Regions from separate parts of the Neisseria canis genome, predicted to be linked through region 2. Evidence: predicted binding sites of a transcription regulator. Region 2 holds the regulator's gene; the other holds the start of a gene.
What was found. The regulator sigma-54, encoded in region 2, starts transcription at its own class of promoters, with help from an activator protein. The targets are predictions, from matches to a motif close to CTGGCACGCTTCATGCTT.
Positions count from the first base shown of each region.

Region 1: EL143_RS03890 (pilin) is a predicted target of sigma-54. The motif match lies at 1,936-1,953, and genes of this name have one in related genera.

Region 1 is NZ_LR134313.1:814,102-818,539, reverse strand. It holds gene EL143_RS03900 (ABC transporter permease) at 1-690, shown strand, start outside; gene EL143_RS03895 (ABC transporter ATP-binding protein) at 687-1,337, shown strand; gene EL143_RS03890 (pilin) at 2,093-2,584, shown strand; gene EL143_RS03885 (pilin) at 2,760-3,257, shown strand; gene argE (acetylornithine deacetylase) at 3,593-4,438, opposite strand, start outside.
Region 2 is NZ_LR134313.1:283,353-287,790, reverse strand. It holds gene lptA (lipopolysaccharide transport periplasmic protein LptA) at 1-200, shown strand, start outside; gene lptB (LPS export ABC transporter ATP-binding protein) at 319-1,053, shown strand; gene rpoN (RNA polymerase factor sigma-54) at 1,136-2,494, shown strand; gene hpf (ribosome hibernation-promoting factor, HPF/YfiA family) at 2,571-2,894, shown strand; gene EL143_RS01330 (lipid A biosynthesis lauroyl acyltransferase) at 3,044-3,922, shown strand; gene EL143_RS01325 (isocitrate lyase) at 4,399-4,438, shown strand, end outside.

The DNA of each region.
Region 1 (4,438 bases), 530 kb from region 2:
ATCGGTTTTCTATGGCTGTTTGTAGAGCCTTTGCTTTTAACAGTGCTACTTGTGTCAATGTGGCAGTTCATGCAAGCAGATAAATATTCCACCTTAAACATTATCGCCTTTGTACTCACAGGATACCCTATGGCGATGATGTGGCGTAATGCCTCCAACAGGGCAATCGGTGCCATTTCGGCCAATACAAGTTTGCTATATCACCGGAACGTACGAGTATTAGACACCATTTTCGCACGGATATTACTAGAAATCGCAGGGGCAACAATTGCTCAAATTGCAATTGTTACTGTGTTTGTGCTAATGAGATGGATAGACCCTCCGGCGGATATATTTTATATGCTGGTTGCTTGGTTAATGATGGCTTTTTTCGCAATCGGCTTAGGCTTGGTAATTTGCTCGATTGCTTTTAATTTCGAGGCATTCGGAAAATTATGGAACACTTTAAGCTTTATCACGCTGCCTTTATCCGGTGCTTTTTTCTTTGTTTACACCCTACCCCATCAAGTACAAGAATACGCTCTGATGGTTCCGATGGTGCATGGTACGGAAATGTTTCGCCACGGATATTTTGGCGATTCAATCGTCACATACGAAAACATCTGGTTTTTGCTTATCTGCAATTTAATATTACTGTTAATTGGTTTAGCTATGGTGAATAATTTCAGTAAGGGTGTGGAACCAGAATGATTTCAGTTGAACATGTATCAAAACAATATCGCACAAACACTGGTTGGCGCACAGTATTGCACGATATCAATTTCCAGCTTAAGCAAGGTGAAAAAATCGGCATTCTTGGCCGCAACGGTGCAGGCAAGTCAACTTTAATCCGTTTGATCAGCGGAGTGGAGCCACCTACCTCTGGCGAAATCAAACGAACCATGAGCATCTCTTGGCCTTTAGCATTTAGCGGTGCATTTCAAGGCAGCCTGACCGGCATGGATAATTTGCGTTTTATCTGCCGCATTTATGATGTAGACACTGATTATGTAAAACGATTTACTGAAGAGTTTTCCGAGCTGGGGCAATATTTATATGAACCGGTAAAACGCTATTCTTCAGGTATGAAAGCAAGGTTGGCATTTGCTTTATCGCTAGCGGTTGAGTTTGACTGCTATTTGATTGATGAAGTGATTGCGGTGGGAGACTCACGCTTTTCGGCAAAATGTAAATATGAGCTTTTTGAAAAACGAAGAGACCGCTCCATTATTTTGGTTTCCCACAGCCATAGTGCAATGAAGCAGTATTGTGATAATGCCATGGTGCTGGAAGCAGGACATTTGCATCAATTTGAAAATATGGATAAGGCTTATGAATATTACAATGCCAATTTGTAATTAAAGACAGACAGATAAATATCGTTTTTTCTCTTATATAACCAAACCATACCAGATAAAACAATTTCATCACACCCAGGCTTCGCCCAAGTGTTTTTCAGTAATTGCAACGATGACAAATCAAAGCCTGAATATCGTAGCTTTGCCTTCTTAAGTTTAAGTTGGTCAATGTGCAGCTTAAACTCACATCGTTTTACTCAGTAATACTCTAATGAACGTAAGATAGCTTTTTCAGACAGGCATTCTCTATTCATCCTCTTTACCAGCCAACATTGTAAACCAATCCAAACAATCCAACGCCAAACGCCTTTTATCAAAAAATAAAACCAATTATCCATTATTTAAACAAACACAGTAACTATTTCTATAAAAATAAATTTTTCCATTGCCTCCAAATCACTTGTCGGCACAAACTCCCCGCTTAAGCAGGCTGACAAAAAATGTCAGTCAAGATATGTAAATATTATTCATTAATTGACAAATTACGGCACATTGCCACTGAGCGGCACCATCAATCAAAATTACCAAACAGCAAAAATAAATAATTAATTCATTAAAAATCAAACAAATAAAATCAAAATCTACCCAATTTCAAATCTTGGCACACCTATTGCTACATACCTCATGTCTGCAGCAATGCTGGAAACAGCCCGCCGCAACTGATGAAGTTCCCTTCTTTATTATGGTTTGAAGAAATTACCAAATACATTGCGGGATAAATTTTTACTACTTAAATAAATACGGAGTTTGAAAGAATGAAAGCTGTACAAAAAGGCTTTACCCTGATTGAATTGATGATCGTAATCGCCATTATCGGTATTTTGGCTGCGATTGCACTGCCGATGTATCAAAACTATATTGCCCGCTCACAAGTAACTCGCGTTATGGGTGAAGCTGGCAATCTGAAAACTGTTGTTGAAACCTGCATGCTGAACGGTCGAACTACAGTAGCAGCACCTACAAATACTAATGTAGCTACTGCTTGCGTTATCGGCGCTACTGGTTCAAGCCTTCTCAATGGAGCCGCACAAACTGGTGAAACTATTCCAGCTGGTACAGGTGTACCTCAGGTAGCAATTACTGGCAACAATACTGCAACAATTATTGCAACATTTGGTAACAATGCAGCAGCCACTTTAACTGGTCAACGTGTTCGATGGGCGCGCGATAATACTGGCACTTGGACATGTTCTACAAATGTTGCAGGAGATTTCCGTCCTGCCGGCTGTACAACTACATTACAATAATTTTCTAACTATCTTTACTTATACCTTATATTAAGTTAAAACAAAAGCGTACTACATGCTTAGGATGTAGTACGCTTATTTCAAATAAAGTACATTTTCAAAATTTATTGAAAAATTTTTTAATAACTTTTTAATAAAAAAATTCAAAATTAAATTTATTTAAGCGGGGAGGGCTATGGCTAAAAATAAATATGACTCACTTGGATTTAGTTTAATTGAATTAATGATCGTATTAGCCATCATCGGCGTACTATCGGCAATCTCAATACCTATATTTCAAAATTATATAGCAAAGTCCCAACTCACAAGAGTTGTATATGAATTGTCTTCTGCCAAAGCGGGTATTGATACTATTCTCTCTCAAGGTGGATTTCCTACCGTTGACCCTACTCAAAATAGGCAACCCTATGCTAATGGTGCGGTTTATGAATATATCGGTTTAAATGGCAGTAATCCTACTTCCAATATCGTGAGTTTAGCTACAATTACCAATAATGGAAATTCATTTTCCGGACTAGAGGCAACTTTAGGTGGGGATGTAAGTACCCTATTAACGGGAACAGTTGTTCGTTTAGAACGAAATCCTATTAATGGAACTTGGCAATGCCGAATAACCTTACCTCCCAATACTAACCGAACAAACTTACAAATAAATAGTTGTACATTTAATTGATAATAATACCAAAAACTCAGACAATCTTTGTCTAGTATTAACCTGTTACAATTTATGACATAGATATAAGCGTTTGTGTGATTATGACACATACTAAATCTTTCTTATTTTTATATAGACAATTAGCTTAATTTTTGTTACAACGTTTCTGCTCTTTTCGTACCAATTTATTATCTTATTAATTACTGCCTTGTATCAAAAATTAATTTAATTGATTACACTTCTACAAATTTAATTAATATTAAGACCAAACACAGATATAACAAAATAGATATTACTGAGAATGCCTGTCTGAAACTTTTCAGACAGGCATTTGTTAATACTCTCTTATTGCTTCACTTCGAAAACGCCTTAATCAGCCTTGCCAAAAACACATCACACTTCGCCAGCTGCGCCAGCTCGATAAATTCGTTTGGCCGGTGCGCCTGCTCTATATTGCCGGGGCCGCAGATGATGGTGTGGATGCCGGTTTGCTGAAAGAGGCCTCCCTCCGTAGTATAAGACACGTTTTCTTCGGCGGTTGGGGTTTGCAATACGTTGAGCAGGCCGGTAATTTTGGGGCTGCCGGAAACAGACATGGCAGGCACGCTCACCATTTCGTCGATTTCAACCAGACCGTGCGGATCGGTTTTCTGCATCAACGGTTCCAGCTCGTGCCGGATGTAGTCGGATAAAGGGTCGATTACATCGAGCATGCTCATTTGCGGCAGGTTACGGTAATCAAAATGAAATTCGCTGAACGAAGGCACGATATTGTTGGCATTACCGCCTCTGATGGTGTTCACGCTCAGGGTGGAATGGGGAACGTTAAAACTCGGGTCGTGATAAGGCGGATGTTTGAAACGCTCGGCAAGTTTTTGGATAAAGCAGATCAGGTGTGCGGCGTATTCTATGGTGTTCACGCCGAGGTCGGGCAATGAGGAATGCGCGGGTTTGCCGTGCAGGCGGCAGCGGAAAACGTGGATGCCTTTATGCGCCAACACGGCTTTCATGCCGGTGGGTTCGCCGACGATACAGTATTCGGGATTAAGCCCGCGCGCCTGTATTTCTTCAATCATATCGGGGGCGCCGAGGCAGCCTACTTCTTCGTCATACGAAAGGGCAATATGCAGCGGGTATTTCAGGCGTGCGCTTTTCATGGCAGGCACGGCGGCAAGCACGGCGGCGATAAAGCCTTTCAT
Region 2 (4,438 bases):
ATAACGTGGAATATGCGTCGGATACCGGTGTGGTAAGGCTGGTGGGCAATGCCAAAGTAACCCGGGGCGGAGATAAGGCCGAGGGAGAGAGCATTGTGTATAACACACGGACGGAGGTTTATACCGTCAGCGGCAGCAAAGCCGTTTCGGGTAAATCGGGCAAACGGGTTACCGTTGTGATACAGCCCACCAAAAAATAAACGAATGCCTGTCTGAATATATAGAACAGAACACGCAGGATATTTTTCAGACAGGCATTGATTCAGGATATGCCTGTCTGAAAACAATGATTGGAACGCAACAGCCTAACGGGATTTTATGGAACAAGCACACAGCAGTCTGGTGGTGAAAAGCCTGCAAAAAACATTTAAAAAGCGCCAAGTTGTCAAAGATTTTTCGTTGGATATCAACAGCGGCGAAGTTGTCGGCCTGCTCGGCCCCAACGGCGCAGGCAAAACCACCAGCTTTTACATGATAGTCGGCCTTATCGCCGCCGATACCGGCAGTATCGTGCTCGACGGCAAAGAATTGCGCCATATGCCGATATATGAGCGTGCCCGTTTGGGCTTGGGCTATTTGCCGCAGGAAGCATCCATTTTCCGCAAAATGACCGTGGAGCAGAATATCCGCGCCATTTTGGAAATCAACACCAAAGACAAAGCCGAAATCGACCGCCGTTTAAACCAAATTTTGGCAGACTTGAATATTGAACGGCTGCGCGAAAACCCTGCTCCCTCCTTATCGGGCGGCGAACGGCGGCGTGTGGAAATTGCACGCGTGCTGGCGATGCAGCCGCGCTTCATTCTTTTGGATGAACCGTTTGCAGGCGTTGACCCGCTGGCGGTTATCGACATTCAAAAAATCATCAGCTTTTTGAAAACCCGCGGTATCGGGGTGTTGATTACCGACCATAATGTACGCGAAACCCTACGCATTTGTGACAGAGGCTTTATTATCAGCGACGGTAAAGTGTTGGCCACCGGCACGCCCGAAGAGCTGGTAAATAACGAACAGGTCAGAGAAGTTTACTTGGGTGAAAACTTCGATTATTGATTCTAGGTAAGAAAGAGATTTAAAACAATAAAATACACCACACCACAACAAAAATAGTTCCAAAATCAACGGAAACCACATTATGAGCGGCCAATCTTTCCATCTTAAACTGAAACAGACGCAACAGCTTAACCAGACCATGCAGCAATCTTTGCGCATACTGCAAATGTCCGGTATTGAGCTGGAGCGGGAGGTAGAAGATTGGCTGCAAGACAATCCGCTGCTTGAGCGGGGCGAGGTGCCGGAGGCGCCGCTGGAACAGAGCACGATTTCCGCAACCATTGCCAGCCGCAACAAAATCAGCGGTGACGAAGCAGAGGACATCTGGGCGACGATTGCCGAAGAAGAAGATTTCATCAATTATCTGCACAAACAGGTTTGCGAACATCCCTTAAGCCAGCTCGAAGCGGCGCGGGTTCATATTCTGATAGATTTTCTGGATGAACAAGGCTACCTTACAGACAGCATCACCGAGGTAATCGACCATTGCCCGTTAGAATGGATGCTGGATGAAGACGAAATGCGCGAGGCGCTGGATCATCTGCAAACTTTCGACCCGCCGGGTGTGGGCGCGGCAAGCCTAACCGAATCTTTATTGCTGCAATTACAGCGTCTTCCGGCTTCTCCGGCCAGGCAATGCGCGGCCAAAATCGTGCATATGTACTTGGATGATTTAAGCAAAAGCGTGTCGCAAAACATAGCGAAACTGAAAAAACATTTTCCTAATTATGATGTAAATGTCATTCAAACCGCACTTGAAATGGTGGCGCAGCTGAATCCTTTTCCTGCTTACGGTTTTGCTTCGGCTGAGCCGACCTCTTATATCCAACCTGATGTCATCATTAAAGAAGATAAAGAGGGCAGATGGGTGGTTCAGAGCAACGAAGCGGCATGGCCCCGTATCCAGATTAACCACGAATTGAGCGATGCCCTGAAGGAAGAGGGCGGAATGGATTCCGTGTGGCGTGAAAAAATCCAGGAAGCGCGCCAAAAGGTTGAGAGCTTGGAGTTGCGCAAAAGCACGGTTTTGCGTTTGGCCGAATATATTGTTGAGAAGCAGGAAGATTTTTTCGTGTTCGGCGAAATCGGCTTAACCCCCATGCTTTTAAAAGATGCCGCGCAGAAATTGGATGTGGCGGAGAGCACGGTATCGCGCGCGGTTAATCAGAAATATTTGTCTTGCCCGCGGGGGCTGTTTGCGCTACGCTATTTCTTCACCCAAGCCGTGTCGGCAGAAGAGGGCGGAGAAGGGGTCAGCCAGAGTGCGGTTAAAGCCATGCTGGTGCAATTGATTGCCAGGGAGAATAAGAAAAAACCGTATTCAGACGAAGCCATCAGCGGCCTGCTCAAACAGCAGGGGGTGGATATAGCCCGCCGGACGGTTGCGAAATACAGAGAGGCGTTGGGTATCCCTCCGGCGAGCCAGCGTAAAGAATCATAAAATCAAGATGCTAATAAACAGATTTTAAAGAGTTGCCCTGTCGGGCTGCTCGTTATCAACCGAAGGAGTAAAACTTATGAATCTCAAAATCAACGGTTTAAATTTCGATATTACTGAAGCAATTAGAAATCATGTTGAAAGCAAACTTGAGCGCATCAGCCGCCATGCCGACAATCTGATTAAAGTAACCGTCACCCTTTCGGTAGAAAAGCTGCAAAACAAAGCCGAAGCCCATGTGCATCTGGCAGGTAAGGATTTGCATGTAGAGCAGATTGACAACACGGATATGTATGCGGCAATTGATGTGCTGATGGACAAACTTGACCGCGCCGTATTGAAACATAAAGAAAAGAGCAACGATGTGCGCTCCGCTCCTGCACCTACACCGGAAAATGAGTAAATCATCGTAACCTGAAGCCTGTTATATGCCTGTCTGAATATATTCAGACAGGCATTTCGCTTTTTTGCGCCGCTCTTGCAGAATCAAGTTATCTGGCCGGCGAATTCCACTATAATGTACCAACCGTACAATGCCTGCCTGAACAAACTATGAAATTTATCTTTTTTTTATTGAAACTCATCAGCCGCCTGCCTTTCCCGATTATTCAAAAAATCGGTTCTTTAATTGGCAAAGCAAGCTATTACGCTGTGCCGCCCCGCCGGAAAGTTGGCATGGTAAATTTGGAAAAATGTTTTCCGGAGTGGACGCAAGAGCAGCGCCGCATTGTGTTGAAGCAGCATTTTGAACATATGGGTAAGCTCTTGGCGGAGTACGGCCTGTATTGGTATGGCGATGCGGCAAAATTGAAAGCGCTGGTGCGCTACCAAGACAAACACCATCTTGACGATGCTTTGTCGGCAGGTGAAAAAGTGATTTTGCTTTATCCGCACTTTACCGCATTTGAGCTGGCGGTGTACGCACTTAATCAGGATGTACCGCTTATCAGCATGTATTCCAATCAAAAAAACAAAGCGCTGGACGAGCAGATTCTCAAAGGGCGGCACCGTTACGATAATGTGTTCTTAATCGGCAGAACGGAAGGTTTGCGCGCCATTATCAAGCAGTTGCGCAAAAGCGATGCGCCGTTTCTTTATTTGCCTGATCAGGATTTCGGCAGGAAAGATTCTGTTTTTGTTGATTTTTTCGGCATTAAAACAGCCACTATTGCCGGTTTGGGCAGGATTGCTGCGATGACGGGCGCAAAAGTGGTGCCTGCCATTCCCATCCGGCAGGAAGACGGTACGGTGGTGCTGCGTTTTTATCCCGCTTGGGAAAACTTTCCCGAAGGCAGCCCCGAGGCGGATGCGCAACGCATGAACGACTTTATAGAAGCCCGCATCCGCGAACATCCGTCGCAATATTATTGGCTGCATAAGCGTTTTAAAACCAGACCGGAGGGCGAGGCGGATTTTTACCGCTCTGCGTAAATCTTGAACAATGTTAGGTTGATGAATATTGGCAATGCCTGTCTGAAAGTTTCAGACAGGCATTGCTACATTAGGTTACATTTACAACATAACGAAAAAAGCCACTTTAAAAACTATGCCTAAACAAACAAAAAAATAAATATATTAAATTCAATAAATTAATATTTATTATATTTTTCCTTAAGGCAATTTGGATATTTTAAATATAATAATAAATGCTAATCGGATTGCTAAAATAAGCAAAAAGCAATCGAAAAATACCTATTTAAAGCTGAAAGATGCAGAAATATAGATATTTGTAAACAATAGGAAAAGTAAGGCTCGGTTTGACAATTATCATAAGGGGGCTTGGCAAGCAGGAAAAATAAGCGTACATTTCGCCCATCGGTACTACATGGAACTACAAGAAAATATGTGGTTGCTGAATGTAGTGAGTATATTTATCCAAAAATCAAGCTAGAACAAAGGAGATTTTCATGGCGAATTATCAGGAAGAAATCAAACAAGCAGGTGATT